4 regions of the Rhizobium sp. BK538 genome follow, and region 3 is predicted to be linked to each of the others. Evidence: predicted binding sites of a transcription regulator. Region 3 holds the regulator's gene; each other region holds the start of a gene.

Region 1 (5,299 bases), on a different contig from region 3:
CAGGCGTCAGGTGGCACGCACGTCGGCCTCGCCGATCTTGATGCCGAGCGTCTCCGCTGCCATCTGGCATGGGCAGCTATGCGACGATTGGTGGTGTGTGCTAGCGGATTTGGCCGGCCGCCCAGTGGATGGCGCTGTCCAATTCGGCGAATTTCGCGGAACTGCCAGTAGAAATAGTCTTCGATGAATATGCGCGAGAGCCACAATGCGCCGCGGTTGCGGGGACTTTCCCAGCCAAGCAGGTTATCGGTTTCGGCTTTCTTGAACATCCGCTTCAGATTGGTGAGGGAGATGCCGAATTCATTGGCGATTTCGCTGATGCTCACGCCTTTGAGCAGAATGCGGTCGTGTTCCCGCGCGTCGTTGGGGAGGCGACTGATTAGATCGTGCAGCACGAGGCCGCCGACATCGGACCAGAGAAAGTGGCCGATACTGCTCCGTGGCTCCTTCCAGATCGGTTCCTGGATGAGAGCACGCGCAGCACGCGGCTGCGCGAGATGAAAGAGCCGGGGGCTGTCTGCAGTCAGCTTTGCACGATTGCCGCCATCGAGTTGATCGAGGCAGGCCATATGCCCCTGGAACCAGGACGCCATGGCCTCCTCGCTGAGTTCGGTCGTTTCGAGGCGACGGAGGCGCCGATCGGGCGTTTCATCAGGAGCATCCCGTAGAAATTTGTAGGCGATGAGTTCGGCAAGAAACGAGGCCGCGGTATTTTTGCTGGCGAGGTCAAACTCCTTGGCGACCTGCATCATGCGACCGGCCGTGAGCCCTGAAACGGGATTGCCTCGATCGCGTCCGGTATGCATGGCGAACAGCGTTTGTGTCAGCAGCCACTTTTGATGCGAAGCGGCGAGGCGGGCAAGACGAGGAGCGCGCTTGTAAATGCCGATAAGATGGAGCGCTATCTGGCGTTCGATCGACAGAAACAGGGGGTGATCAAGAATTTCCTCGCGTGTATGCGGTCGGCCAGTGAGCATCGTCTCGTACGGTCGGTCGGATTGGTTCCAATTGCTCCTCTTACATTTGTGACGGTGTTTCAATGCGAGACTTGGTTAGCGGATCGTTAATCGGTCGGTATAGTTAAATTCAAGCGATCCCCGATCGTTCCATCAACTGGGCAGGCGCTGATTCAGTCGCTCGATGTCTTCGCGCAGTGCTGCAATTTCGGTGAGCACACGCATATCTATCTTCTGATGTAGAGAAAGAACTTCCAGTTCAGCTTTGAGATTGACTTCGTAGTCTTTCGCCGCCTCGAAGCGATCGCGCTCTGCTTGCCGGTTCTGCGACATCATGATGATGGGAGCCTGGATTGCGGCAAGCATCGAGAGCACGAGATTGAGGAAGATAAAGGGATAGGGATCGAAGGCGCGTGTGAGTAGTACGACCGTATTTACGACGCACCAGAAGACCAGGAACAAGAAGAAGGCGACAATGAACGACCATGAGCCGCCGACGCGGGCAATCGAATCCGCAAGGCGCTGTCCGGTGGATGATTCCGCCTGCAAGGCCGCATTGATGTCGGTCGAGATTATCTTACGCTCATGGGCTTTTGCGAGAACGCGCTTCTCGATCTCACCGAGTTCGTCAACAGGTTTGTCGAAGTGATGGTGGATGAAGTCCGATAGATTATGCATGGCTAACTCCGAATGCTAGATCGCTCGGGCGCCAGTATTCCGTAATGTTTTCAAATTGCAATGCGGGCTTGTGCCGCTCTCTTACGTGCCTTGCGCATACAGCCGGGCATGCTGTGGGAAGAAGCGGCCGAGCGTCTGAGCCTTGCCAAACATGATGTCGTGCTGGAGATATCGATAGTCCCGTACGAGAGGATCGAGGTTCTTCGGCTTCAGGACCCAATCGGGCGACGGCGTGTTGTCACGCGCAATCAGTTGGTAACGATCGATGACACTGTACTTCTTCCGCACGCGGCCGAGAAAGCCGGTGTAGTAGGGATGCTCGAAGCCTGCGAACTTCAAGAGATGGTAGGGCAGCAGCGATGGGCTGATCGTGCCGACGTCCTTCTTGCTGCCTTTCTTGTTGGACCAGATGACGAGCGGCGTCTCGTGTTCCTGCTTCATGACGCTGACCGATGCCTTACGCGTGGCAACCTGGTCCGGCATGTAGCCGGTCGCCATATAGACGTTGCCGAGCGGCGGAAGGTGATCGCCCCAGAGGACGATGATCGTCTCGCGATCGCGCTTCTCGGCCCAATTCATCAGCATCTTGAGGCTGTCGTCGGCTTCCTTGATCCCCTGCGTGTAGGTGGCCAGCGTGGCCCGGTCCGCATCGTTCAGGTTGCCCTTGATGTCGACGGTGTTGTGTACGTAACGGTTCGGCTCGTAGGGACCATGTCCCTGCAGGGTGACACCAAAGAAGAAGAACGGACGATCAATACCGTCGGCCTCGCGCATGATCTCCTTCATAAGGGACTCGTCCGAAGCGAAGATGCCCCTCTTTTCCATCGGAGGCATGGTTTCTTCAGAGCGGAACTGCTCGAAACCGAAGTCCTTGTAGACTTCGTTGCGGTTCCAGAACCAGCCGCTGAATGGATGAAGTGAGCGGGCGGCATAGCCTTCGCCGCGGAAGAACGTGGCGAGCGAGGGAACATCGCGACGGATGTATTGCTGATAGGGGATGCTGCCATATGGGAGGAAGGCATTGGAAAAGCCTGTCAACGCCTCGAATTCGACGTTGGCGGTCATGCCGCCGAACTCCGGTGAGAATACATGGCCAGACTGCTCGGCGCGAATAGTCGGCATGGGATCGGGCGACAGGCTCAGCGTCTTCAGTCGGGTCGGATCCCAGAACGATTCACTCATCAGCATGATCACGTCGGGCTTTTCTCGTGGGCCGCTGAGATAGCCGTAGTTGCGGCCGGGGATAGCATCAAGCGCCTGCGTACCGAAGCCGGCCGGTGCTGCAACGTCGGCCATCGGAATATTGAAGATGAAGGCGAGGATGAAGCCGTTGCTCCGGTAGTTTTCCTTCTGGTCCCACATCATCGGGACCACCTGAAGGCGGTCACGGATGAAGGAATACTGTGAATAGTCCATCAATGACCCGAAAGTCGCGATAACGGGCAGGCCGACGCACAGGTGGCGGAGGCGAGAGGTCCTTGAGAGTTTCGGGAAGTTGCGCCAGGCGAAGCGCCAGAGGATGACAAGCGCGCCAGCGGAAAGGGCAATGCCGACAACCATCGCAACGGCAGTCCAGGGGCGGTCGCGCACCATGACAGGAAGCAGTTCCATGATCTGGCGCCCGAAAAGAACGTCGGATGGATAAAGGGGGTCCGTGAGGTAATGCTGCTTCTGGTTGGAGACAATGGCGGGAACGAAGACCAGCGGGAGAACGATCAATGCCGAAATGAATTGTCTTCCCAAGGCGGCATCGAGCGACAGCATCAGGACAGTCAACATTACAACGGTCGTCATTCCGGGACGCGCCGGCGATATCAGGAATTCGCGCACGTCGGCCAGCCCATCGCGGGCAATTATCTCGACGGCGGCCGTAGCAAAGAGAGCAAGCAGGGCGCAAAGAGCGACGCCGAGCGCTGTGCGTATAGCAGGCGACCGGACGCTTCCTCCGAAATCGGTGGAAAGCGACGCAAAGCGCGCTGCCACTGCAGACCTCATTACCAACGCGATCAACCGGAAAACTCCAACGTCATAAAAGCTTCACCGAACTGTCACATCCTCGTCATGAACGCTAGATGAACCGTTAGGTTTCCCGCATTTGTGATTAGTGGATAAGGCGCCGGTCGCCCAAGAGACACGTCCTGTGGTGCAAGCTGGCCTGGTGCATTTGCTTGTGCTGAGTGGCGGGCCGTCGTAGGTCTGACGGAGTCGATGTCAGGAGGATTCAGATTGCGCAGTTCCGTCGAGATCTACAACATCAGGACAGGCGAGGCGCGCGTCGTCTGGCAAACCACGCAACTCGTGGAGGCGCCGAACTTTTCACCCGACGGTAGCTATCTTCTGCTGAACGGTGACGGTCTTCTGTACCGTCTGGCGCTTGACGGTTCGGGCAAGGTCGAAAAGGTCGATACCGGCTTTGCCACGGCCTGTAACAATGATCATGGCATTTCGCCTGATGGCCGTCAGATCGTCATTTCCGATAAGACTGAGTTCGGTAAGTCGACGATTTATGTGCTACCCGCCGAAGGCGGCACGCCGCGTCTGGTGACGCAAAATCAGCCGTCCTACTGGCATGGCTGGTCGCCCGACGGGAAACAACTGGCCTATTGCGGCATCCGCAACGACGTATTCGATATCTACACGATCTCCGTGGACGGCGGCGAAGAAAAGCGGTTGACGCACGGCGAGGTGCGCAATGACGGGCCGGATTATTCAGCCGACGGCCAGTGGATCTACTTCAATTCCAGCCGCACCGGCCTCATGCAGATCTGGCGCATTCACCCGGATGGGACCGGCCTCGAGCAGATCACCAGCGACAATTGTGGGAATTGGTTTGCTCATCCGTCGCCAAACAACGATAAGGTCCTGATCCTTTCCTACGATCCCGACGTCTTCGACCACCCGCGCGATCTCAATGTACGGCTGCGGCTGATGGACATGGATGGGGGCAAGCTGACAACACTCTTCGATCTCTTCGGCGGGCAGGGAACGATCAACGTGCCGAACTGGTCGCCGTCGGGCGATGAGTTCGCCTATGTGCGTTACTACCCAGTCTCTGTGTGAGGGATTGCATCGCGTGATTTTTGCCGGCATAGACCCTTCCGTCGGGTGCCCGTCTTAGGCGGGAGAATCGGGAATTCGGTGTGAGACCGAAACGTGCCCAACGCTGTAAGGCTGACGACTGCCGCAACACGCCACTGGTCCAGTACCGGGAAGGCGCGGCAGTCGGATGACGCCAAGTCAGAAGACCGGCCCGACATCATAGACTGACCCGCGTGGACGGCGGGCGGTTGTGTTGTTGGGGATTGACGATGCGACCAGACCATTCAGGCTCCCTGTCGGGAGCTGCAGCCTTTTCGACCGAGGACCGCGACGCCGTCTACAGGGCGATTTCGACGCGCCGTGACGTGCGTTCGGAGTTTCGCCCGGATCCCATACCCGACGACGTCGTCAGCAGGCTTTTGACGGCTGCGCACCACGCCCCGTCTGTTGGATTCATGCAGCCCTGGAACTTCGTCCTGGTGCGCGATCAGCAGATGAAGGAGGCTGTTTGGCAGGCGTTCGATCGCGCTAATCGCGAGGCCGGCGAGATGTTTCAGGGGGAGCGACAGCAGCTCTACCGGTCGCTGAAGCTGGAGGGCATCCGAGCCGCACCGCTCAGCATTTGC
Region 2 (5,299 bases), on a different contig from region 3:
CCGGCGGCGTCTCAAACAGCGCTCCAAAGAGATCGGACGAATCTGTGCTCATCGGGCGAGACCATGCCCGGATCGGCTTAAAAAGAAAACCTGGAACATGATCCGCGCTGTCTCACTCGTTCTCGTCGATGACGCCGGTGAGCCGCATTCCTTCAATCCAGGTGGCACCGTCCTGCCGCACGACATGGCGGGCGCGTGCACCGCATCGCTCGCACACGGCAGCCGCCAGCGGCTCGGAGTGGGTGACGATCCAGATCTGGCTGCTTCGCGCCGCGTCCGCGATCATGTCGGCCAGCGGCAGCAGCATGTCCGGATGCAGGCTTGCCTCCGGTTCGTTCAGTGCAATCAGCGGCGGCAGACGATATGACATCAGCGCGGCCGCAAGCCCCAGAAAGCGGATCTGCCCGTCCGACAGCTCGCGCGGCTGAAACACACGGTTCGCAAATTCCGGGAAGGAAAGGCCGAACTCCGCCGTCTCCTCGGGCAGCGGCACGACAAGCCGCGCACCGCCGAGGGCGGCGACGACGGCCCGATCGAGATCGACGGTATCTTCACGCGTATGTACAAGCGTCGCGAAGACTGCGGCAATGTTGGCGCCATCCTCGTCCAAAAGCGGCGCTGTGACGGCAAGACAGGGGGCGCGCAGCGGCGAAGAGCGGTCCGTGCGGAAGCCGTGAAAGAAGCGCCAGCCGTCGATCGCACGCCGAAATGTTCCGATCTCGGGATAGTGGCCGGCATCGCCGAGCAGCGCGATTGCCGTTTCCGAGGTCAGCGCCTGCTCAGGATAGTCCTGCATCCGCCCATTCTGGTCGCGAACCGAGATGGCGGGGCCAGCGCGCTTCATTATCGTGACCGGTCGCGTCCCCGTCTCGATCGAAAGCTCTTCGGCCTTGATCTGCGGCTCGAAGGGAAACCCTGCCGCAGCGCTCGGCGGCCGCAAGCCGGCTTCGACACGATAGCGGAAGGTGATCGCCCTTTCCTCGTCGAGAAGTTCGGTTTCCAGACGGATACGGAACGGCCCGTCGGCGTCCCGTCGCGGCCCGGACCAGAGCGCCGAGAACATGCCACCTTCTGCAGCGATCTCATGCGCCAGGCGCCCGCGCGTTGCCGCCTGGATAAGCTGCAGCGCGCGGTAGAGGTTGGACTTCCCGACCCCATTCTCACCGATGAATAGATTGATGCCCGAAAGATCCATGCGGATCGATCGCAAGGACCGGTAGTTCTGGGCAAACATCGAGCGGAGCAGCATGCCTCGCTTTAACCTATCCGGTCAGGGAATTGAATGGGCGCCGGCCAGCACCGGCTCGGCCGGTCGGACCAGAGGCACGAACTGCGCGTCGTCATCCATATCGAGGGCGCGCGCCGTATGGTCTTCCAATGCCTTGGTCACCTCGTTGATGTCGCCGTCGAGATGCTCCACCGGGATCAGGTTGCCGACCACGAAGTCGAACCGGTCGCCGCGCTTGTTCAGAAGCTCGTGAAAGACGGTCATATCCCTGAGCTCCGTTGACCACTTTGCGAGCCAGTAGAAGAGGCCCGAATTCCGTGCCGTCATATGCACCGGCAGGATCGGCAGGTTGTACTTGCGGGCAAGCCCGACAGCCGAGGTTTTCCACGGACGCTCGTTCAGCCGTCCGTTCGCCCAATAGGCAATCCGCCCGGACGGAAAGAGAACCGTTGCCTTGCCTTCCCTGACCGCACGGTTGGTGATCAGCAGCGTCTCACGGGTCTTGAGCTTGCTCTTATACTCTTCCCGCCATTCGACCGGAATAATGACCTCGGCAAAACGCGGATTGACACGTATGGCATCGCGGTTGGCGAACACCATCATGTCGGGCCGCTTGTTCTTCAAGAGATCGAAGACGGCCACCCCATCGGCAATGCCGGTCGGATGGTTGCTGACGAGGATGAAGCCGCCGGTATCAGGAATGCGTTCACCATGCCTGACATTGATCTCGAGCTTCAACAGGTTGCTCATGTACTCGAAGCACTGGAAGCCTGGCATGTTCGCGACGTCGTTGGCGAAGCTGATGGCCCTGTTGTAGCGCAGGAGCGTATGGAGAAAGGGCCGCATGATCGGCCAGAACGGGTGCTTGACGATTCTCTGTCCGCGCTCGGCGATCAACGTGTCAACGATATGTCCCGGCTTGCCATGGGAAACGAGGGCAATCGCTTCCGCGAATTGTCCGAAAGCGGTCGTGGGGTGGCGCCGTGGCATGCAAGATCCTGCGTCGTTGGGAAACCAGTTACGTCGATTAATATGATGGAACCATGACAACCACTTGGGCGGTATTAGCAATTCCATAACTGTCGGTCCTTCAGAATTGGCAGCCGGATTGGCAAATTCAAGGGCCAGACACGTGAACGAACTCCTGATCATCGCCGACCCGCGCCTGATGGCGGAACGCACCGCCTGGCTCGACAGCCTGGCCAGCGAGCGCCGCCTTTCCGAGCATACGCTCGATGCCTACGAGCGCGACACGCGCCAGTTCCTTACCTTCCTGACCGGTCATCTCGCGGGACCCGCAACGCTGAAGGATATCCATGCGCTGCGGCCCGCCGACTTCCGCGCATTCCTCGCCGCACGTCGCAAAGAGGGATCCGGACCCCGCTCGCTCGGCCGCAATCTCGCCGGTTTACGCTCACTGCTGCGTTACCTCGAAAAAAAGGGGCTGGTGAATGCAGCCGGCGCCGGTGCGATCCGCTCGCCGAAGCAGCCGAAGTCGCTGCCGAAGCCACTTTCCGACAGGCAGGCCATCACCGTCGTCAGCGACGAAGCGCAGCTACACGAAGAGCCCTGGATCGCGGCACGCGACGCCGCCGTTTTCACCCTGCTCTATGGCTGCGGCTTGCGCATCTCCGAAGCGCTCGATCTGACGCCTGACGACTTCAACCGGGGAGCGGCGACGCTGCGCATTACCGGCAAGGGCAACAAGACCCGCCTCGTGCCGCTGCTTACCATCGTCTTCGAGGCAGTCGAGAAATACCGGTCGTTATGTCCCTATCATCTTGAAGGCAACGAGCCTCTCTTCCGCGGCGCGCGCGGCGGCAAGCTGCAGGCGGCGATCATCCAGCGCACGATGCAGAAGATGCGAAGTGCCTTCGGCCTGCCCGAGACAGCGACACCGCACGCGCTGCGGCACTCCTTCGCGACCCATCTTCTGGCGGGCGGCGGCGACCTACGAACCATTCAGGAATTGCTCGGCCACGCCAGCCTTTCCACCACCCAGGTCTACACCGGTGTGGATTCATCCCGTCTGCTGGAAGTTTACGACCGCGCCCATCCTCGGGCGTAATCTTTTGTTAACGGCTTCTCTTAAAGGAATATCCGCACGCGAAGCGTAAAGTTTGGCGATCACAGTGACCGGAACACCATCATGACGATTTCCATCGGCCACCGCAGCCTGCACATCGCATCGCCGGGCAATCTCCTGCTTTGGCTGATCGCTGCATTTCACATGCTGCTCGCTGCAACGCTGATCGCCGTGCTGTTCTCGGTCTCACCGGCAGCTGCCGCAGAAGACGCCAGCTGCACTGGCCGCAACATCCTCACCGATCTCAAGCAGCGCGACCCAGCCCGCTACGCCGAAGCGGTCAAGGAAGCGGACGCCGTGCCGAACGGCAAGGGCATTTTCTGGAAGATCGAAAAGCCGGGCGTGAATCCGTCTTGGCTGCTCGGCAGCATGCATGTCACCGATCCACGCGTGCTGACGCTCCCGCCGCGCACGCAGGCGGCCCACGATGGTGCCGACACCATCGTGATCGAATCCGACGAGATCCTCGACGAGAAAAAGGCTTCCGCCGCTCTGCTGATGAAGCCGGAGCTGATGATGTTCACCGATGGGACGACGATCGAAAAGCTCCTGTCCCACGACGACTATGTTCGTCTGGAGGAAGGTCTGAAGCAGCGCGGCATCCCGCTTGCCGCGGTCTCGCGCATGCGCCCCTGGATGATATCGAGCGTCGTTGCCCTGCCCGGCTGCGAAATGGCCCGCAAGGCGAAGGGCGTAAAGTTCCTTGACCAGAAGATCGCCGCGGACGCCGTTGCCGAGGGCAAGCAGGTCAAGGGTCTGGAAACTCTTGCCGAGCAGCTGCAGGCAATGGCCGAGCTGCCGACCGAATTCCACATGAAGTCGCTGATCGAGACGCTGGCCTTGGGCTCCAGGATGAACGACGTGGTGGAGACCATGACCGATCTCTACCTCTCCGGCGATATCGGCATGACCATTCCGATGCTGAAGACCGTCTCGCCTGACGGCAAGGACGAGGACGGCGACTACGCCGCCTTCGAGCAACGCATCATTCTCGACCGCAACAAGGTGATGGCCGAGCGTGCAGCCCCGATCCTTGCCAATGGCAACGTCTTCATGGCCGTCGGCGCCTTGCATCTGCCGGGCGAAGGCGGCGTGATTGAACTGTTGCGCAAGCAGGGCTTCACGGTGACGGCCGTCAACTAGCTCCCGACGGTCATTCGCCTGAGAACATTGGTCTTCCAGTAGAACTGATGGGCGAGCGCGCCAGCGACATGCGCGGTGATCACGGCCCACAGGACCGCCTTGAAGATACCACCATGAAGCTCGCCGGAAATATTGACCCCTAGATAGTACGCCGCCATGCCGGTCAGCGGCAGGAGGAAGATCAGCAGGTAGAGCGCGGCATGTGCGACCTTGGCGCCAATCCGGAATATCTTCGGTTCCGCCGCCGGCTCAGCGGGCGCACCCTGAAAAAGGCGCAAGCAAACACGAAGGATTGCCAGAATGAGAATACCGATGCCGACATAGGCATGCACATTGGCAGATGCAACCTGATCAACCGATGGGATGCCACCCCGACGGACCGTCCGGTTCCAAGCGTTCATACCATCTGGAAAGAGCAGGTTGAAAAAGATCATGAGCGCCATCACCCAATGCAGCAACCTCTGCGGCAGGCTATATGCATCACGAGAATCGGTAGGCATGTATCTATCCTCAAAACAGCGATTAGAACTGTTCTAAGGTAAATGGGCCGCCTGCTGTGAAGCAAGCGGCCCGTCCCGTATTGCCAAAATTTAATATTACATATGGATCGGCTTGAAGAAGGCGGCGAGAGCCGCTTCCTTGACCGCTTCCGACATGGTCGGGTGCGCGTGGCACGTGCGGCCGAGATCTTCCGCGGAACCACCGAACTCCATCAGCACGGAGATCTCGTGGATCATCTCGCCCGCACCAAAGCCGACAATGTGGCCGCCGAGGACACGATCAGTTTCCTTGTCGGAAAGGATCTTCACGAAGCCATCGGTCGCCAGCATGGCGCGGGCACG
Region 3 (5,299 bases):
AGGCTCGATGAGGATTCCGGCCGTCTCGCTGGTGACGGCGCTGCGAACGGCATCGAGATCGCCGAACGGAACCTGATCGAAGCCGGGCGCCTTCGGGCCGAAGCCTTCGAGGTACTTCTCTTGGCCACCGGCAGCAATCGTCGCCAGCGTACGACCATGGAAGGCACCTTCAAAGGTGATGATATGAAACCGCTCGCAATGGCCCTTTGAGAACTGATAGCGGCGCGCGGTCTTGATCGCGCATTCCAGGGCTTCTGCGCCGGAGTTCGTAAAGAACACCTTGTCGGCGAAGGTCGCCTCGGTCAGCCGCTTCGCGAGCGTTTCCTGACCCGGGATTTCGTAGATATTGGACAGGTGCCAGACCTTGTCGGCCTGCTCTTTCAGCGCGCCTACCACATGCGGATGGCCGTGGCCGACGGAGGTGACGGCAACGCCTGCGCCGAAATCAAGATATCGCTCGCCCGTTTCGGTGATCAGCCATACGCCCTCGCCTCGCTCGAACCGCAGCGGGGCACGAGAGTAGGTATCGTAAAGCGCGGCTTCAGCCATGGCGCGATCTCCTGTCATTGACCACAAGCGGCCGGACTCCGGCTAAGGAAAGCGGGTCCGGAAAATTAAAAATGCCGCCTTTCGGCGGCGAGCAGCACTATTTACTTTTCGCACTGCAATGTCAACAAAACTGAGGTTTTCCTGCATGCGTCAAGCCGCCATCCGGAGGCGCTGGAGCTATCAACAACTAATGTTGCAGAAATGACTCTCTCGCCCAGCAAGTTGGGGAAAACTTGAAATTCGATTCGCCGAGATTCAACCGACTCTTGTCACAGACTCAGCCTCACACTAGGTTAAAACTCAATTACTAGACTGCATGCGGCGGAACTAGTCACCAAAATCGAGCAAGCGTTTCTTGCCTCGGATACGTCCGGGGCAATGGTGAGGGATTCTGCCTGCACCAACGCTAATAAGGCGGAGACAGGGGCATGAACTGGACAGACGAGCGCGTTGAAAAACTGAAGAAGCTGTGGTCCGAGGGCCTGAGCGCCAGCCAGATCGCAGCGCAACTTGGCGGTGTAAGCCGTAACGCCGTCATTGGCAAAGTCCACCGTTTGAGTTTGCCCGGCCGCGCCAAGGCCGGAGGCTCGACGACCACTGTCAGAACGCCCAAGCGCACGACATCCGCGCCGCGCGCTCCGAACTATGCATCTCGCGTCACCACGCGCACCGTCACCCGCCAGCAGGGTGCGACGATGCTCAAGGAAGAGATCGAAATCGATGCCATCGCGGAAATCAGCTACCGTCCGGCCGCAAACGTCGTCGTTCCGATTTCTCGCCGCCTCGGCCTGACGGAACTGACCGAGCGCACCTGCAAGTGGCCGGTCGGCGATCCGCTGAAGGACGACTTCCACTTCTGCGGCTGCGAATCCCCAGACTCCTCCCCTTACTGCACCTATCACCAGCGCATGGCCTATCAGCCGGTCAACGAGCGCCGCAAGGCCGCCAACCGGGTCGCCTGACCCGGAAGCCGGATAAGGAACAAAGAAAACGGGCCCTCGCGGGCCGCCTCGCGGGCCCGTTTTTCGTTGGACGGTGTGGATGCCTCTCAGGAGAGCTTTAGGCTTCCATGGAATAGCCGGCACCGCGAACGGTGCGGATGACATCCTGCATGTTGGAGAAGTTCAGCGCCTTGCGCAGACGCCCGACATGAACGTCGACGGTACGCTCGTCGACATAGATGTCATGACCCCAGACGCCGTCGAGCAGCTGGGAGCGCGAGAAGACACGGCCAGGGGATGCCATCAGGAACTCGAGAAGCCGGAATTCGGTCGGACCGAGACGGACTTCGCGGCTCTTGCGATGAACGCGGTGCGTCTCGCGGTCAAGCTCGATGTCGCCGCACTTCAGCAGCGTGGAAAGTACCTCCGGCTTGGCACGACGAAGCATCGCCTTGACGCGGGCGACGAGCTCCGGCGTCGAGAACGGCTTGACGACGTAGTCGTCGGCGCCGGTGGAGAGGCCGCGAACACGCTCACTCTCCTCGCCGCGAGCTGTCAGCATGATGATCGGCAGGCGCTCCGTTTCCGGCCGCATGCGCAGGCGACGGCAGAGCTCGATGCCTGATACGCCCGGCAGCATCCAATCGAGGATCAGAAGGTCCGGCGTGCGTTCCTGCAGCCGGATCTCGGCCTCGTCGCCGCGCAGGATTGTGTCGACCTCAAAGCCTTCAGCCTCAAGGTTATAGCGAAGAAGTACGCTCAGTGCTTCTTCATCTTCAACGACAGCTACTTTTGGTATCATTCGTTTCGGTCTCCTGGGGGCGCGGTCGCGGAACGATTATTCCGTAACGGCGCCGACGGTGTTGGCGGTATCGTCCTTCGGACGTTCGCCTTCCGGCTGAGCGCCGGTGGCCATGTAATAGATGGTTTCGGCAATGTTGGTGGCGTGGTCGCCGATACGCTCGATGTTCTTGGCGCAGAACAGAAGATGCGTGCAGCTGGTGATGTTGCGCGGATCTTCCATCATGTAGGTGAGCATCTCGCGGAACAGCGAGGTGTACATCGCGTCGATTTCCTCGTCGCGCTCACGGATCGACTTTGCCTTGTCGGCAGCACGGCTCGTATAGACGTCGAGCACTTCCTTGAGCTGGACAAGCGCCAGTTCGGAAAGGTGCTCGAGGCCGCGGGCGAGCTTGCGCGGCACGCCGGCGCTCTGGACCGCGATGACGCGCTTGGCGGTATTCTTGCCGAGATCGCCGACGCGCTCGAGATCGGCCGCAATGCGGATCGAACCCATGATCTCGCGAAGGTCGGCCGCCATCGGCTGGCGACGGGCGATGGTCACGATCGCCTTGTCCCCGATTTCGCGTTCAGCGTGGTCAAGGATCACGTCGTCGGAGATGACCTTCTGGGCCAGGGCCGTATCGCCGTTGACGAGAGCGCGAACGGCATCCGAAACCATCTGCTCGGCAAGGCCGCCCATTTCCGAAATACGGCGGGACAGGAATTTCAGATCGTCGTCGTAGGCAGAAAAGATATGTGTCGATGCCATAGGGCTCATCCTTGAGTATGGTGAGGGTTGCCGACGCCGGCGATCAACCGAAGCGACCCATGATGTAGTCCTGGGTGCGCGGATCGTCCGGGTTGGTGAACATCTTGTCGGTATCGTTCTCTTCGACGAGGTTGCCGAGGTGGAACATGGCCGTGCGCTGCGAAACACGGGCGGCCTGCTGCATCGAGTGCGTCACGATGACGATCGTGTAGTTCTCGCGAAGCTCGTGGATCAGTTCCTCGACCTTTGCCGTCGCAATCGGATCGAGTGCCGAGCATGGCTCGTCCATCAGGATCACTTCAGGGCTCACCGCAACAGCGCGGGCGATGCAAAGGCGCTGCTGCTGGCCTCCGGAAAGACCAGTGCCGGCTTCATGAACGCGATCCTTCACCTCGTTCCACAGGCCGGCGCGCTGCAGGCTGAGTTCGACGATCTGGTCCATGTCGGCCTTCGACTTGGCGAGACCGTGGATGCGCGGGCCGTAGGCGACGTTCTCGTAGATCGTCTTCGGGAACGGGTTCGGCTTCTGGAACACCATGCCGACGCGGGCACGGAGCTCCACGACGTCGATGTCAGGATCATAGATATCATCACCATCGAGCGTGATCTTGCCGGTGACGCGGCAACCGTCGATCGTGTCGTTCATACGATTCAGGCTGCGCAGGAAGGTAGACTTGCCGCAACCTGACGGGCCGATCAGCGCCGTCACCGTGTTTTCGCGAATGTTCAGCTTCACGTCGAAGAGCGCGCGCTTCTCGCCGTAGTAAACCGAGACGTCCTGGCCGATCATCTTATAGGGAACGGTATTCATCTTCTGATCCAGAGCCTTCTCAACTGCTGCTTCCGTCAACATGTTCATAATGTCTACTCCGTTTACCAGCGGCGCTCAAAGCGACGACGCAAGAGAATGGCTCCGAGGTTCATGACGATCAGGAACAGGAGCAGGACTATGATAGCGCCAGAGGTACGCTCGACGAAGGCGCGCTCGGCTTCGTTGGCCCACATGTAGACCTGCACCGGCAGAGCCGTCGACGGATCGAGCGGAGTGCTCGGTGCATTGGCCACGAAGGCGACCATGCCGATGAGGAGCAGCGGTGCGGTCTCGCCAAGCGCGTGCGCCAGGCCGATGATCGTGCCGGTGAGAATACCCGGCATGGCCAGCGGCAGCACATGATGGAACACCATCTGCATCTTCGAAGCGCCGAGGCCGAGAGCAGCCGCCCGGATCGACGGCGGCACTGCGCGAAGCGCTGCGCGGGTTGCGATGATAATCGTCGGCAAGGTCATCAGCGTCAGCACCAGACCGCCGACCAGCGATGCGGAACGCGGCAGGCCGGCGAAGTTGATGAAGACGGCGAGGCCGAGCAGACCATAGACGATCGAGGGAACGGCTGCGAGGTTGTTGATGTTGACCTCGATCAGGTCCGTCAGCTTGTTCTTCGGTGCAAATTCTTCGAGGTAGATCGAAGCGGCAACACCGATCGGCAGCGAAAGTACGAGCACGATCAACATCAGGTAAAGCGAGCCGATCAGGGCGACGCCGAGACCGGCGGCCTCGGGGCGGCTGGAGTTGCCGTTGACGAAGAGCCCGGTGTTGAACGTCTTGTGCAACGTCCCGCTTTCCGCCAGCTGGTTCATCCAGCCAACCTGCCTGTCGTTCACCTTGCGGTTCTTCTCGTCCACCTTCAGATCGATCTGACCCTTGTTGGCGGAGTCGATGTTGGCGTCGGCAAGCAGCGTCACATTGACCGTCTTGCCGATCAGCGATGGATCAGCGATGACCATGTCGCGCAACCGGATGGGCGCTCCCTTGGAAATCATCGCGGTCGCGTCACGGACCTCTGGACGGCTCGACGCATTGAGGTTCAGCGCCTTGATCATCGCGTCACGGATGAGCACGGGATAGTTGGCGGCAACCAGCACCGACGGATCGGTGGCGCGCTTGTTGTTCGGGTCGATCGTCTTCTCGCTGAACTCGATCGGCAGCGTGATCACCGTCTGCTGGAAGGCGGTGTAGCCCTTGCTGATGACGCTCGTGAGCAGGATCGCCAGAAAGATCAGGCCGAAGGAGATTGCCGCGACGCCATAGGCGCGGAAGCGGCGTTCGGCGGCATAGCGGCGCTTGAGGCCGATATCGCGGCGTTCGGGTGCCTTGGAGACAACGACACCCTCAACCGGAGAAACAATATCCGTCATTCGTACTGCTCCCGGTATTTGCGCACGATGTAGAGCGCGTAGATGTTGAGGCAAAGCGTGA
Region 4 (5,299 bases), on a different contig from region 3:
CCCTCGAGCTGAACGTGCTGGCCCGAACCATGGGCGTGATCGTCCACATGCAGAGAGGCAGCGCTACGGGTTTCCGACTTCAAAACGCTTGTGTCTTTCAAGGCTTACGGCGACATTGCCGACTCGCGAACTAACGGTTCGCCGCTTCGGATCAATATACCCAAGCCACACCAAATTTCCATGCGCGCAGGATTGCAAATATGCCACGGTCACTTGAAATTCAGACGGAATCCTTTCCCATATCAGGCACATTTACGATCTCGCGCGGCGCCAAGACATCGGCGGAGGTGATCCTCTGCACCATACGCGACGGCGGCGCGGTCGGTCGGGGCGAGTGCGTTCCCTATCGCCGCTATGGAGAGACGCTGGAAAGTGTCGCCGCTCAGATCGAAGCTGTAAGGCCACTAATCGAAGGTGGCTTGACTCGCCCGGAACTGCAGCGCGCAATGCCCCCGGGAGCCGCACGCAACGCAGTCGATTGCGCCCTTTGGGATCTGGAAGCCAAGCGCTCCGGCAACTCGGTCATCGCTGAACTGCGTCTCGCAGCGCCACAGCCGTTGACGACAGCCTTCACGATATCGCTCGGCGAACCCGATGTCATGGCCGACCAGGCGCGTGCAAACGCCGATCGCGCCTTGCTGAAGGTCAAGGTGGGCACCGGCGACGATGAGAGTCGTATCCGCGCCGTTCGTCTTGCCGCACCCGATGTGGCCATCATCCTCGATGCCAACGAGGGCTGGCCGGAAGACACGCTGGAGCATCATCTGCGCGTCGCAGCCGAAGCTGGCATCGCCCTCGTCGAACAGCCGTTGCCGGCTGGCAAGGATGAGCTCCTCGCCGAAATCCGCCGCCCGCTGCTCGTTTGCGCCGACGAAAGTGTCCACCACACAGGCGACCTCGCAAGCCTTCGCGATCGCTATGACGCGATCAACATCAAGCTCGACAAGACAGGCGGACTCACCGAGGCGTTGGCAATGAAGAAAGAGGCGCAGCGCCTTGATTTCGAAATCATGGTCGGCTGCATGGTCGGCACATCGCTGGCGATGGCGCCGGCTGTACTGCTGGCGCAGGGCGTCGATTTCGTCGATCTCGACGGACCGCTGCTGCTTGCGCGCGACCGTGAACCCGGTCTGCGCTACGCCGCCTCTCTTGTCTGGCCGCCGGATGCCGCGCTTTGGGGCTGAAGATAGTAGGCGACGATGACAAGGCCTAGCCCGGTCAGCGCCACCAGCGCCATCACATAATAGCTTGCGAGCCCAAGCAAGGCGTAGACGTAGCCGGAAGCAATCGTCATCAGCCCCATGAACATGCCGTTGTAGAAGAAATAGGCGCCCTGCGCCGACGACTCCTGGGTCTCTTGCACGGAGGCCACGATCCGCCGTTGGACGCCCGTGTGCACGAACGCATAGGTGCAGGAATGCATGCACTGGAGCAGAAAGAAACCCCAAAATCCCCAATGCATCGGAAACAGGATCCAGCGACAGACGCTGACCGCCGCCCCAAATCGAATGAGCGTCCAGGCGCTGAATCGGCGGCTGAGCCGCCGGGACAGAAAGAACACGGTCACCTCCGCAGCGACGCCGGCGCTCCACAGGACCGCGATCTGTGTCCCGGAGAAGCCGAGATCGCGCCAGTAGAGCGACGCGAAGGCCTGCAGGACCGCGTGGCTCGACTGCTGGATCGCGACGCCGATCAACAAGGCCAGCAAATGCGGCTGTCGCAGCGAACTTCCTGTCGCAGCCGAGATATCGACGGGTGTGCCACGCCGGCGCGTCGGGCCTATCCGCGGGCAATAGATCGCCATCACCACGGTCATGACGAAGCCGAACGTCATCACAGGGAGCACCATCTCGCCACCCCAATAGCCGATCAGCTCCCCGCCGATCAGGGTGGAAACGATAAACGCGATCGAGCCCCAGACCCTCATCGAGCCATAATCCAGACCCCAGCGCCGGACGCCCGAAATCACGATCGATTCGACGACCGGGACGTAGCAGGCAAAGGTCGCTCCCTGGATCGTATAGACGATCAGCACCGGCCAGAATGTGTTCGTCCAGTAGAGCGCGATCGCCGTCAGCAGCGATAGGCAACCTGAAAACAACAGCACATCCGCCCGCTCATTCATCCGGTCGGCATACATCGCGACGATCGGAGCGACGAGGACACGCACGACCATCGGCACGGCTAGGATGACGCCGATCTCATGGTCGTTGAACGCGTGCAGCGCAAGCCACATCGGGAAGAACGGCAAGGCCACACCATTGACGAGCAAAGGCGCACAGTAGGACAAAGCACTGAGAAGCCGGAAGCGCGGTGGCGCCCCCTCACTTGCTGGAGGATTTTGAGCGGGAATCATGGGGTGACCTGCAGGAAACTGAACGTTGCCTATCACGTCAACCTAAGGGCGACTATGGCAAGAAATTGCCCATCTGAAACGTTTTAGAAAATAAATAGGCCTGTCGCAAAGACACAACGGGCTAAATTGATGCATGGAATTGGGGATCGAAAGGCCGCGTTCAGGCGGCCTGCTGCGCGACTTCCTTTTCGTGATGGCCGATCGCCATCGGGATCGGCTGCATGCCGCTCGTTGCACGCCACTCGATCAATTCAAACGTGCCGTCCTGATGCTCGGCAATCGCCGTGCAGCTTTCGACCCAGTCGCCGGTATTAATGTAACGGATGCCGTCCATGTCCTCCATCACCGCGTGGTGGATATGGCCACAGATCACGCCGTCGGCACCGTGCTTGCGAGCTTCTTCGGCGACGACCCGCTGGAACTCGCCGATGAAGTTGACTGCGTGTTTGACCTGCAGCTTGGCCCATGCGGAAAACGACCAATAGGGCATGCCCATCCGGCGGCGGATGGCTGCCAGGCCGACATTGATCATGATCGCCATGTCGTAGGCCCAGTCGCCGAGATAAGCGAGCAGGCGCGCGTTGCGCACGACGACGTCGAACTCGTCGCCATGCAACACGAGGTATTTCTTGCCGTCGGCCGCCTCATGCATCATCCGCTCAGCAACCTCGATGCCGCCGAAATGGGTGCCCGGAAAGTCGCGAAGGAATTCGTCGTGATTGCCCGGGATATAGATGACCCGCGTGCCCTTGCGCGCCTTGCGCAGTAGCTTCTGGACCACATCGTTGCAATCCTGCGGCCAGTACCAGCAACGCTTCAACCGCCAGCCGTCGACGATATCGCCGACAAGAAAGATGGTATCCGCCTCGTGATGCTTGAGAAAATCCAGCAGGAAGTCCACCTTCGCGGCCTTGGAGCCGAGATGCACATCGGAAATGAAAAGCGTACGGAAGTGCCGCGTATCCATATTGTCCCTCACAAGCATCCTGCTCATGTCCCATTGTTCACCTGCCCTTCCAAAACCAGAGTCGTGTTTCAGGAAGATGACATGCCGGCGCTACGGCTGATTTTCCCGGTTTCCATCGAGCCTCGCCGCGGCCGCGGCAGATTTGCGCTGTTTTCGCATTTCGAACGGAAATTCCGACTGTTCCGCCACCCCGTTTGATGTATTGAAGGCAGTTCAAAGACAGCATGCGGCAGCCCGGAGGCGATGATGGATCATCAGGAAAAGTCCAAGACGGAAAAAAATCTGGCAGGTGGAAGTCTCGACGAGCAGGCGCTCTACTTCCATCGCTATCCGCGTCCGGGCAAGCTCGAAATCCAGGCGATCAAGCCGCTCGGCAACCAGCGCGACCTGGCACTCGCCTATTCTCCGGGCGTTGCAGCGCCCTGCCTGGCGATCCGCGACAATCCCGAGACGGCCGCCGACTATACGTCTCGCGCAAATCTCGTAGCGGTCATTTCCAACGGTACGGCCGTTCTCGGCCTCGGCAATATCGGCCCGTTGGCATCGAAGCCGGTCATGGAGGGCAAGGCCGTCCTCTTCAAGAAGTTCGCCAACATCGACGTCTTCGACATCGAGGTCGATGCATCGAGCGTCGAGCAGATGGTGTCGACCGTCGCCTCGCTCGAGCCGACCTTCGGCGGCATCAATCTCGAGGACATCAAGGCACCGGAATGTTTCGAGATCGAGCGTCAGCTGCGCGAAACCATGAAGATCCCGGTCTTCCACGATGACCAGCATGGCACCGCCATCATCGTTGCCGCCGCCATCCTCAATGGTCTGGAACTGGCGAACAAGAAGATCGACGAGGTCAAGATCGTCGCCTCGGGTGCCGGTGCTGCCGCCCTTGCCTGCCTCAATCTCCTCGTCACGCTCGGCGCCAAGCGGGAAAACATCTGGGTCCATGACATCGAGGGCCTCGTCTACGAAGGCCGCACCGAATTGATGGACGAATGGAAGAGCGTCTACACGCAGAAGAGCGACACACGCACACTCGCCGAAAACATCGGCGGTGCCGACGTCTTCCTTGGACTTTCCGCCGCCGGCGTGCTGAAGTCGGAACTGCTGGCGCAGATGGCCGAAAACCCGCTGATCATGGCGCTCGCCAACCCGACGCCCGAGATCATGCCCGATCTCGCTCGCGCCGCGCGCCCCGATGCCATGATCTGCACCGGCCGTTCCGACTTCCCGAACCAGGTGAACAACGTTCTCTGCTTCCCCTATATTTTCCGCGGCGCGCTCGATTGCGGCGCAGTGACGATCAACGAAGAAATGAAAATGGCGGCCGTGCGCGCCATCGCAGCACTTGCGCGCGAGGAACCTTCCGACGTCGCCGCACGCGCCTACTCGGGTGAAACGCCGGTCTTCGGCCCGAACTACCTGATTCCCTCGCCTTTCGACCCGCGCCTGATCCTGCGCATCGCCCCGGCCGTCGCGAAGGCAGCCGCCGAGAGCGGTGTCGCCCTGCGCCCGATCAGCGACTTCGACGCCTACCTCGACCAGCTCAACCGTTTCGTCTTCCGCTCCGGTTTCATCATGAAGCCGATCTTTGCCGCGGCGAAGAATGCCGAGCGCAAGCGCGTGATCTTCTCCGAAGGCGAGGACGAGCGGGTGTTGCGCGCCGCACAGGTCCTGCTGGAAGAAGGAATTGCCAAACCGATCCTGATCGGTCGCCCGCAAGTCATCGAGACTCGCCTAAAGCGCTACGGCCTACGCATTCGTCCACTGGCCGATTTCGATGTCATCAACCCGGAAGACGATCCACGCTTCCGCGAATATGTCGATCTCTACTTCTCGCTCGTTGGACGTCGCGGCGTCATTCCGGAGGCAGCCCGTACCATCGTTCGTACCAACACGACTGTCATCGGCGCCCTGGCCCTGAAGCGGGGTGAGGCAGATGCGCTCATCTGTGGGCTGGAGGGCCGCTACGAGAAACATCT

What was found. The regulator PhoB, encoded in region 3, activates phosphate uptake and scavenging genes when phosphate is short. The targets are predictions, from matches to a motif close to TGTCATNNANCTGTCAT.
Region 1: a site for PhoB is predicted at 3,659-3,675, ahead of FHX09_RS27840 (LTA synthase family protein). Genes of this name have one in related genera too.
Region 2: a site for PhoB is predicted at 2,261-2,277, ahead of FHX09_RS10145 (1-acyl-sn-glycerol-3-phosphate acyltransferase). Genes of this name have one in related genera too.
Region 4: a site for PhoB is predicted at 3,389-3,405, ahead of FHX09_RS27815 (UDP-2,3-diacylglucosamine diphosphatase). Genes of this name have one in related genera too.

What each region holds. Positions count from the first base shown of each region.
Region 1 covers NZ_JACIFT010000035.1:11,549-16,847, reverse strand. The annotation lists gene FHX09_RS27850 (hypothetical protein) at 1-977, opposite strand, end outside; gene FHX09_RS27845 (DUF1003 domain-containing protein) at 1,110-1,634, opposite strand; gene FHX09_RS27840 (LTA synthase family protein) at 1,716-3,644, opposite strand; gene FHX09_RS27835 (PD40 domain-containing protein) at 3,861-4,694, shown strand; cobalamin riboswitch at 4,721-4,903, shown strand; gene bluB (5,6-dimethylbenzimidazole synthase) at 4,943-5,299, shown strand, end outside.
Region 2 covers NZ_JACIFT010000007.1:34,730-40,028, forward strand. The annotation lists gene FHX09_RS10135 (primosomal protein N') at 1-52, opposite strand, end outside; gene FHX09_RS10140 (AAA family ATPase) at 113-1,249, opposite strand; gene FHX09_RS10145 (1-acyl-sn-glycerol-3-phosphate acyltransferase) at 1,271-2,218, opposite strand; gene FHX09_RS10150 (tyrosine recombinase XerC) at 2,361-3,296, shown strand; gene FHX09_RS10155 (TraB/GumN family protein) at 3,378-4,457, shown strand; gene FHX09_RS10160 (cytochrome b/b6 domain-containing protein) at 4,454-4,957, opposite strand; gene lpdA (dihydrolipoyl dehydrogenase) at 5,054-5,299, opposite strand, start outside.
Region 3 covers NZ_JACIFT010000010.1:215,502-220,800, forward strand. The annotation lists gene FHX09_RS14780 (aspartate aminotransferase family protein) at 1-549, opposite strand, end outside; gene FHX09_RS14785 (GcrA family cell cycle regulator) at 978-1,511, shown strand; gene phoB (phosphate regulon transcriptional regulator PhoB) at 1,609-2,292, opposite strand; gene phoU (phosphate signaling complex protein PhoU) at 2,329-3,042, opposite strand; gene pstB (phosphate ABC transporter ATP-binding protein PstB) at 3,086-3,901, opposite strand; gene pstA (phosphate ABC transporter permease PstA) at 3,916-5,238, opposite strand; gene pstC (phosphate ABC transporter permease subunit PstC) at 5,235-5,299, opposite strand, start outside.
Region 4 covers NZ_JACIFT010000035.1:4,119-9,417, forward strand. The annotation lists gene FHX09_RS27800 (MlaE family lipid ABC transporter permease subunit) at 1-101, opposite strand, end outside; gene dgcA (N-acetyl-D-Glu racemase DgcA) at 201-1,184, shown strand; gene FHX09_RS27810 (MFS transporter) at 1,136-2,356, opposite strand; gene FHX09_RS27815 (UDP-2,3-diacylglucosamine diphosphatase) at 2,517-3,323, opposite strand; gene FHX09_RS27820 (NADP-dependent malic enzyme) at 3,570-5,299, shown strand, end outside.